Regions from separate parts of the Phytobacter sp. V91 genome, predicted to be linked through region 2. Evidence: riboswitches for the same ligand, from Rfam matches in the RefSeq annotation. Region 2 holds a riboswitch; each other region holds the start of a gene.
What was found. A riboswitch is a leader RNA that binds a small molecule or an ion and turns the genes downstream of it on or off. The one in region 2 is predicted to bind cobalamin.
Positions count from the first base shown of each region.

Region 1: linked by a shared signal. The riboswitch ahead of ACSZO4_RS10185 (cobyrinate a,c-diamide synthase) and the one ahead of ACSZO4_RS08305 (ABC transporter substrate-binding protein) in region 2 are both predicted to bind cobalamin.
Region 3: linked by a shared signal. The riboswitch ahead of btuB (TonB-dependent vitamin B12 receptor BtuB) and the one ahead of ACSZO4_RS08305 (ABC transporter substrate-binding protein) in region 2 are both predicted to bind cobalamin.

Region 1 covers NZ_CBFFRJ010000039.1:15,980-19,244, reverse strand. Annotated here, with positions in the region: gene pocR (transcriptional regulator PocR) at 1-855, shown strand, start outside; cobalamin riboswitch at 1,084-1,263, shown strand; gene ACSZO4_RS10185 (cobyrinate a,c-diamide synthase) at 1,365-2,744, shown strand; gene cbiB (adenosylcobinamide-phosphate synthase CbiB) at 2,741-3,265, shown strand, end outside.
Region 2 covers NZ_CBFFRJ010000030.1:4,929-8,193, reverse strand. Annotated here, with positions in the region: gene ACSZO4_RS08310 (MATE family efflux transporter) at 1-400, shown strand, start outside; cobalamin riboswitch at 631-848, shown strand; gene ACSZO4_RS08305 (ABC transporter substrate-binding protein) at 1,121-2,122, shown strand; gene ACSZO4_RS08300 (FecCD family ABC transporter permease) at 2,187-3,251, shown strand; gene ACSZO4_RS08295 (ABC transporter ATP-binding protein) at 3,248-3,265, shown strand, end outside.
Region 3 covers NZ_CBFFRJ010000177.1:916-4,180, reverse strand. Annotated here, with positions in the region: gene trmA (tRNA (uridine(54)-C5)-methyltransferase TrmA) at 1-877, opposite strand, end outside; cobalamin riboswitch at 996-1,370, shown strand; gene btuB (TonB-dependent vitamin B12 receptor BtuB) at 1,437-3,265, shown strand, end outside; gene murI (glutamate racemase) at 3,232-3,265, shown strand, end outside.

The sequences.
Region 1 (3,265 bases), on a different contig from region 2:
GCACAAGCCACCGGTCTGGCCGTTGTTGTCGTTAATATCCACGGCGAAGAAATATCCGAGCTTTTTAATTTTACCCCCTTTTGCCAGTTGATGCGGCAGAACCCACAGCATAGCGCCCGTTGCCGCATGAGTGACCGCTGCGGCGGTTTTGAGTCCTCAAAATCCAATCAGCCCTGTATCTACCGATGCCATGCCGGGTTAACGGATTTTTCCATTCCGCTGGTGATTGCCGGGCATCTGGTTGGTTTCGTTCTGTGTGGCCAGGTACGCTTACGTGAAGGCGACGACGTTGAATTGATTAATATTCTTAACATTGACGATCGCTGGCAGGACGATAAGACGCTGATGGATGAGTTTCTTAACGTGCCGGAAATGGACTATTCGCGGGTGATAGCCTCGGCGGATCTGCTCAAGCTTATCGTTGAAAATTGCCTGAAAAAACAGATCAATTTTGTGGTGATCAAAGATCAACAGCAGTCCCCGGAGAGTGCGAAAAACAGCCGTAGTCAGGGGCCGCATGACGGTAAAATGAAGAAAGCCCTGCGCTATATTGATGCCCATCTCTCGGACGAGTTGCGCCTTGAGGATGTGGCCGCGCATGTTTATCTCAGCCCTTATTACTTCAGTAAATTGTTCAAAAAATATCAGGGCATCGGCTTTAATGCGTGGGTAAACAGCCAGCGTATGGCCAGTGCGAAAGAGATGCTGTGCCACAGTGACTGGAGTATTGCCAGTATTGCGCGCAATTTAGGCTTTTCCCAGACCAGTTATTTTTGCAAAGTTTTTCGGCAAACTTATCAGGTCACGCCGCAAGTTTTTCGCCTGCAAAATAATGCAAACTATGACGGTGATTAAATTTCCGATAACAATATTTTGTTATTCACCGGGGCAATAAAATCGCCTGAACTGCCGTTTAAATAAGGCGTTAAAGAAAATGGCAGGCAATAAATTGTTATAGCGCAACAAATTATTGTCCTGATGAGGGTAAACTCAACCAGTTTTTATTTCCATGATGCGATAGATTGCAGTCAGGGAAAATTTACCGTTTCACTCAGCCAGAAGAAACTGAATCTGCTGAGAGGTAAACCATTAAAGCTATCAGGTTCGCCGCAAACGTTTTGCGGCAGGGAAGGGGGTGAGAATCCCCCGCAGCCCCCGCTGCTGTGATGCTGACAACCCCGTTATAACCACTGACCGCAAGGTCGGGAAGGGCGGGCGAGGATGACGCTAAGCCAGAAGACCGACCTGATGGATGACACTCAACAACTTCGGTGGGAAGTCGGTTGCTCAGACGCGTACAGTCACTGCACTGGGATTCCACGCATCCTGACACAGCCTTTCCACCCCGAACGGGGCCTGAAGGTATGTCTGACGAGCGTTGCGCCTTTATTCTTGCCGGTACCGGAAGCGGCTGTGGTAAAACCACGGTCACGCTTGGGTTGCTGAATGCATTGCAGCAGCGTGGCAAACGGGTGCAGCCGTTCAAAGTGGGTCCGGATTACCTCGATACCACATGGCATACCGCCCTTACCGGCGTTCCGTCCCGCAATCTCGATAGTTTTATGCTACCCGCTGCGACCCTCAATGCCCTGTTTAACCAGCAGATGCAAACAGCGCAAATCGCGGTGATTGAAGGTGTGATGGGGCTGTATGACGGCTATGGCACGGATCCGAACTATTGCAGCACCGCGGCGCTGGCAAAACAACTGGGCGTGCCGGTTATCCTGCTGGTGGACGGTAAAGCGGTCTCCACCTCTATTGCCGCTACGGTGATGGGATTTCAGCATTTTGACTCCCGGTTGCGTATTGCCGGGGTGATCGTTAACCGCGTGAACAGCGACAGCCATTATCAACTCCTTAAACACGCCATAGAGCACTACTGCGGTATTCCTGCGCTCGGATACGTACCGGTAACACCTGAGGTTGTTCTGCCTGAGCGTCACCTGGGGCTGGTGACCGCCCGGGAGTCGCATATCGATACCCGGCCATGGCGTGATTTTGCTGCCCGTATTGAACAGACTCTGGATATCGACAGGCTCCTTTCCCTTAGCGCGCTTGCGACATTGCCGCCTGGCGAATGGCCGCCACTACCCGCCGCCGATGCCGGGAAAGGCCTGACGCTGGCGCTCGCCGATGATGAGGCTTTCAATTTTTACTATCCGGACAATCTGCAATTGCTGGAAAACAGCGGGGTGAAGATTGTGCGTTTCAGTCCGCTGCATGACGCCAGTCTGCCCGAATGCCAGATGCTGTGGCTGGGTGGGGGTTATCCGGAACTGCATGCCCGTGCGCTCGCGGAAAATACCAGCATGCTGGCGTCTGTTCGCGCGGCCCACCAGCGTGGCGTGGCCATCTACGCGGAATGCGGCGGCCTGATGTACCTGGGGACAAGGTTACGCGATCTGGAGGGTAACGTTCACTCGCTGGCCAATGTGATCCCCGGCGACAGCCAGATGGGCAAACGGCTGACCCGTTTTGGCTACTGCGAAGCCACTGCATGCCAGCCGACGCTGCTTGCCGATGAAGGCGAAACCTTGCGCGGGCATGAATTCCACTATTCCGACTTTACCCCGAAACAGGCTGCCGTCATGGATTGCCAGAAAAGCCGCGATGGCAAAATTTTGTCGCAGTGGCAGGGCGGCTGGCAGGTAGGGAATACCTACGCCAGTTATCTCCACATTCACTTCGCCCAGCGACCTGAGATGCTGCATCGCTGGATTAGCGCCGCAAGGAGCGCAGGATGACCGTCCTCGCCTGGTGTGTGGCCTGGCTGCTTGACCGCTGGTTGGGGGATCCCCCGCACTGGCCGCATCCGGTGCGCTGGATTGGCGCACTGATCAATTTTACCCAACGTGGAGTGCGTCGGGTTTGTCACTCAGCCAGCGCGCTGCGTATCGGCGGCGGGGTGATGTGGCTGGTTGTTGTTGGCATTACCTGGGGTGTGGCATGGGGAGTGTTAACGCTTGCGACAAAGATTCACCCCTGGTTTGGCTGGTGCGTTGAAGTGTGGATGATTTACACCCTGCTGGCAGCCCGCTGCCTGGATGATGCGGCGCGGGAAGTCGAGCGCGCTTTACGCCACGGCACATTGAGCGACAGCCGGGAAAAACTCTCCTGGATTGTCGGGCGCGATACCTCACAGCTGCAACCGCCGCAAATCACCCGTGCGGTAGTCGAAACCGTTGCTGAAAACACCGTCGATGGCGTTATTGCCCCTCTGTTCTTTTTATTACTCGGCGGTGCGCCGCTGGCGATGGCCTACAAA
Region 2 (3,265 bases):
GGTGAAATGTTCGGTAATTTCCTGCCTGTGGGTTCCGCTGCTGATTGCCCTGGTCTGGGCGTTTTTTGCTTCACCAGTCATCGGTTTGTTTACCCGGCAACCGGAGGTCATTGCGCTCAGTCTCAGGTATGCGCCCTGGCTGACGCTATTTCCGCTGTGCGCCAGCGTCGGTCTGGTGTTTTACGGCATATTTACCGGTATCACCTGGACGCGCCCGGTACGTAATTCCATGCTGCTTTCGCTGGCGTTATGGCTGCTCGTCAGTTGGGGGCTTATCGGCCCTTACGGCAATAATGGCTTGTGGCTCAGTTATATTTTATTCAGCTGCGGGCGGTCTTTGTTTTTGCTGTTATGGCTGCCGGGAATGAGCAAAATGATTGATCCACCGCAGGTTGAATAATTACCCCAGGTCTGGTCCTTAAGATAAAGCAGACAATAATATTGATAAATATCAAACAATTCTCATTTGAATCACTGAGTTGATATACAGACTAATAATTACAAACACAATAAAACAATATAACCAATTGATTTATAATCACAAAATAACAAGGCCAGTGATTTTAAATTGTTCCTGACCAGCTTTTTTAGATGGTTGACGGAAAAATATATTGCCGATAGAGTCCGCTCTCAGATAGCAATATTTGATGGTTTTTTAACTGTCAGATGGAATATGGTGCGGAGTCTACATTCTCTTATGCCATAGCTGCCCCCGCAACTGTAAGCGGATATTGAACGTCAGAGGCAATTAACCTTGTTAATTGCAGGTCACTGTTAAGTTAATTAATGGGAAGGCCGATGTTCGAGTTACCGCGAGCCAGGAGACCTGCTATCGACATTGTTTTCACTTATCGGGCGGGATGGTCCGTAGGATGACTGAGTCTGGCATTGGTTACTACCGCGTTACAGATTGTGTTTCAGGTTTTCTCTTCCGGGGCTCTGTCTGCGTTATCCCGGCCTGCTTACCTTTGTGTAGTAAATGTCATGCCTTGTCATGTGTCTGTCCCCGGAATGGATTAAAGGGAGCGCAGCTGTCTGCGCCAGTTTTCAGAGGAACATGATGAAGAAAATGACCACCACCAGCGCGAATAAATATGCCCGTCGCGCAGTGTTAACCCTGATGGGCGCAGCCGCCCTGCTGGCAGGCGTCAGCGTACAGGCGGCACAACCCCACTACCCCCTGACCATCAAAAACTGCGGTCGCGATATCACCTTCACCCAGGCGCCGCGTCAGGTGGTGACCGTCGGGCAAAACAGCACCGAAATTCTCTACGCCCTCGGGCTTGCTGACCGGGTAGCGGGTACCGCACTGTGGTTCGGCCCGGTGCTGGCCCCCTTTAAAGAGGCCAATGAAAAAGTCCCGGTCATCGCGCAGAACATCCCCAGCTTCGAAGGCATTGTGGCGAAAAAACCGGATCTGGTCGCCAGCCAGTTTGAGTGGCAGATAGGCCCGGCGGGTACGGTTGCCTCTTATGAGCAGTTCAGCGAGCTGAAGGTGCCGGTCTATACCGCCCCGGCAGATTGCGCGAAAGACAACGCCGACGGCGGCGATGGCGTGCGTAAAGGCATGTTTAACATTGAACTGGTGTATCAGGAAGTGGCCGATCTGGCGAATATCTTCGACGTGCAGGAAAAAGGCGATGCGCTGATTGCCAGCCTGAAAGCCCGCGAAGAAAAAGCCCGTCAGCGTCTGGATAAGCTCCCGCCAGATGTCTCAGCGGTGTTCTGGTTCTCCAGCGCTGACCTGCAACTTGACCCTTATGTCGCCGGAAAACTCGGCCCTGCCGCCTGGATTGCCTCTACCCTTGGGGTCAAAAACATTATTGATTCCTCTGAAGAGTGGCCCACCGTCGGCTGGGAAACCATCGCGAAGGCCAATCCTTCGGTGATTGTGCTCGGGGAGATGTCCCGCCGCCGTTTCCCGGCAGATGACTGGAAAGTGAAGATGGACTATTTAAAGACCGATCCGGTGACCCGACTGCTGCCCGCGGTGAAGGAAAATCATCTGACCGTTATCGATGTGCAGACCATGAATGCCGGGATCCGCACTATCGATGGACTGGAAAAACTGGCTGATGCGCTGGTGGAATCCGGACTGGCAAAAGAGAAAGCCAGCCACTAACCCTTACGCCGGAACGTGCCATGCGCCCGTTCCGGTATTTTTAATCACGGAAATCAGGTTTTGCATGAGTGAACTCACCCGGCTTCGCGTATCAAGTACGCCCCTGATGGCAAGATTTTTCGCCCATGCGTTGTGGGTAAGCGTGCTGCTGTGCTGCGCGATCGTGGCGGGGATTTCCATCGGCGAAACGGTGATCCCCTGGCGGGTGGTCGTGAAAACCCTGAGCAACGCGTTCTTCGACTCCGGCTATCAGGTGGATCCCCTGGATGCGGGGATTATCTGGAATTACCGCCTGACCAGGGCGATTGTTTCCGCCTGCTGCGGTGCCTGCCTGGCCGTCTCCGGCGTGGTGCTGCAATCGCTGCTGCGAAATGCGCTGGCAGAGCCTTATCTGCTGGGGATCTCAGCCGGTGCCTCAACGGGTGCGGTGCTGGTCGCCCTCACGGGGCTGGGCGCAGGAGCCATCTCCATGTCCTTTGGCGCATTTATTGGCGCCCTGACCGCGTTTTTATTTGTGGCCCTGCTGGCGATGGCCGCACGGGGCCAGCGCAGCGCGTCCGCCACCCATATTATTCTTGCCGGGATCGCCAGCTCTCAACTGTTTAACGCCCTCACCTCGCTCATTATTACCAAATCGGCCAACGCCGAGCAGGCGCGAGGGATCATGTTCTGGCTGTTAGGCAACCTGAGCGGCATCCGCTGGCCGGACGTGTCGCTGGCGGTCCCCACCGCCATTGTGGGGGTGATGATTTGCCTCTGGCACGCCCGCCATCTTGATGCCTTTACCTTTGGTATCGACTCGGCGGCCTCGCTGGGTATTCCGGTAAAACGCACCCGCATTGTGCTGATTGGCGCCGTCACCGCCATGACCGCCATTATGGTGTCGATCGTCGGCGCCATTGGCTTTGTGGGGCTGGTTATCCCCCATGCGGCACGGCTGATTGTCGGCAATCAACATGCGCGCCTGTTGCCCGCCAGCGCCCTCGCCGGCGCCATTTTTCTGATCGTCGCCGATGTGGTTTCCCGCACTCTGCTCAGCGGGCAGGTGCTGCCGATTGGGGTGATCACCGCGCTGGTCGGCGCGCCCGCGTTTTCCTTTATCCTTATTCGTGGGAGCAAAACCCAATGACCCGCAACCCGGCT
Region 3 (3,265 bases), on a different contig from region 2:
ATTGATAACTCTTTAGATCGATACCCTGTAAACGGTTGAACTCCCGCACGCCGTTCATCGCCTGAGTGAACTCTTCTGCCGACATACGGATAATTTGCACATTATCGATGTGGTTAGCGGCGATGTTGTACTGGGCTGCGGCCACTGAGGGTTTGGCGATTTCTGTCGCCAGCACGCGATCGAAATTACGCGCCAGGGCCAGTGAGAAGTTACCGTTACCACAGTACAACTCCAGCAGATCCCCGGTTGACCCTTTGGTTGCACCTAATGCCCACTCCAGCATCTGCACGTTCATTGCCGCGTTGGGTTGTGTAAAGCTGTTTTCGACCTGGCGGTAAATCATCTCTTTGCCGTCAACAGGCAGGCGCTCATCAACAAAATCCTGGTCCAGCTCGATTTTTGTTTTGGTGGCGCGGCCAATCAGTTGCACGTTCAAATTTTGCGCCCGAAGGGCATCGCGCAGACGGGTCGCCTCTTCACGCCAGGCGTCATCCAGCTTTTTATGGTACAGCAGAGTGACAATGGCCTGGTTACTCATGGTGGTCAGATAATCAATCTGGAAGAGCTTGTGGCGCAGGATGTTATTTTCGCGCAGGTTCCCCATCAGCACGGTCATCAACTGGTTAATCAGTTCGCTGGCTGCCGGGAAGCTGTCGACGCGAATGCGGTCCCTGGTCTGCTGATCGAAAATAATGTGGTACAGATCATCGCCGTCATGCCAGATGCGGAATTCCGCGCGCATACGGTAATGGCTGACCGGTGAGCGGAACACCTCGGGCACGGGCGCGGAGAAGGGCGCCATCATCGATTGCAGACGCACGACTTTCTCGGCCAGTTGCGCTTCGTACTGTTCTGTTGGCAGGTGCTCGGGTGTCATTGTGTGTCCTGAGTGATTAAGAATAACGCGGGGATTGTAGGGATTGCTCAGGGGATGTCCAGTAGCGGATGTTTTTTCGATTCCTCTCATAGCAGTCTGGACATCCATATGTTTATGAATGTAGCATCCTTGTTCCGGTTCTGTAAGTTAAAAGGGAATCCAGTGTAAATCTGGGGCTGACGCGCAGCGGTAAGGAAGGGTGGGATGATAGCGAAAGCAGACACTGCTTATATATACCCTAAATAGTTCGGGTTGGATGAAGGCGGCAACGCAGTGAATCCCCGGGAGCTTACTGTAGTAAGTGACAGGGGTGAGCGAGGACAAATTGGCTATGCCAGTTTGAACAGCGCTTGCGCTGGCCCTGAAGGGGCGAGGCCATAGGCCGAGTAAAGCCAACGCACAGACAACGTGAAGTATGACGGGTATAAAAGTGGGAAGTCATCATCTTGTAGTACCTCCAAGCCCGAAGACCTGCCGGAATTACGTCGCATCTGGCGCCATCATCGCGAGCTATTGATGGTACCTGCGGCATCCTTCTTATTTTGTGGATGCTCACACAATGATTAAAAAAGCTTCGCTGCTGACGGCTCTCTCCGTCACGGCATTTTCTGGCTGGGCGCAGGACAGTAACCCGGACACTCTGGTCGTAACAGCAAATCGTTTTCAACAGCCGGCAAAAACCGTACTGGCACCGACGGAGGTGGTAACCCGCGAGGATATCGATCGCTGGCAGTCCCGTTCGTTGGTCGATGTCTTACGTCGTCTGCCTGGCGTTGATATTGCGCAAAACGGCGGCCTGGGCCAGACAGCTTCGGTCTATGTACGTGGTACGGAAGCAAAGCATCTGTTGTTGCTGATTGACGGCGTGCCGGTCGCGCGTTCGGGTATCTCGAACGATCCTGAACTGAACCAAATTCCTCTCTCGCTGGTACAGCGTGTTGAATATATCCGTGGACCGCGTTCTACCGTTTATGGTTCCGGAGCGATTGGCGGTGTGGTTAACGTCATCACCCGGACGGGAACTGAGCAGTCGCAGATTAATGCGAGCATTGGCTCTAAGGGCTATCAAACCTTTGATGGCACGGTGCGCCAGCGCTTCGGCGATACCGTTGCGACAGCGGCAGGTTCTTACACCAGTACCCGCGGCTTTAACGTGCAGCCGGATTCCAGCTGGGATCATGATGCAGACCGCGACGGTTACCGCAACAAAACGTTCTGGGGCAGCCTGCAACACAAGTTCAACGACAATTTCGACGGCTTCTTCCGCGGGTACAGCTTTACTAACAATGTGGATTATGATCTGGGTAGCCCACCGTTTTTACCTGAGTACAGTGCAGACGAGCGTCAGCTGTACAGCCAGGGCTGGGATACCGGCCTTAGCTTTAATCAGGGGATCTACTCTTCGCAGCTGGTGGCGAGCTATCAGAAAAGCAAAGACTACAACTACAGCAGTATTTATGGTCGGTACGAAGACGGCACGACCCTGGATGATATGGAACAACGCTATATCCAGTGGGCGAACAATGTTGCGGTAGGTAAAGGTTCGGTTAGTGCGGGCGTGGACTGGAAGCAGGAGCGGCTGGTTTCATCTAACGCCACGACACGTGACGCCTATGATCGTGACAACACTGGTCTCTATTTGTCAGGCCTGCAACAGTTTGGCGATGTCACGCTTGAGGCTTCTGGTCGTGAAGATAAAGATGATGAGTTTGGCTGGCACGGCACCTGGCAGACGGCAGCGGGCTGGGAGTTTGTCGAAAACTATCGCCTGACCGTTTCCTATGGCACCGGCTTCCTTGCGCCATCTCTTGGACAGCAATATGGCGCGAAGCGCTTTACGATAGCTTCAAACCCGGATCTGAAACCGGAAGAGTCAAAACAATGGGAAGCGGGCGTAGAGGGGTTGACCGGTCCGCTGGACTGGCGCCTGTCCGCGTATCGTTATGAGATTGATAATCTTATCACTTATAACAATACCGCTTACTACAACATCAACTCTGCCACGATTAAGGGCGTGGAGTGGACGGGAAGCGTGGATACCGGCATCTTCTCGCATCGTGTAACGCTGCAATATATTGACCCGCGTGATGATGTAACGAATGAAGTGCTGCCGCGTCGCGCTAAACGCCAGGCCAAGTATCAGCTTGACTGGGCAGTATTTGATGTGGATATGAACCTTGCCTGGGAATACTTCGGTAAGCGCTATGACAACAGAACCTCAACCTACAATCCTGAGCAGCGTGTTCTGCCAAGCTACAGTACGGTTGATTTTTCTGCGTCATATCCAGTGACCTCTCACCTGACAGTTCGTGGTAAAATAGCTAACCTGTTCGATAAAGACTACGAGACAGCTTATGGCTACCAAACTGCAGGACGGGAATATACCGT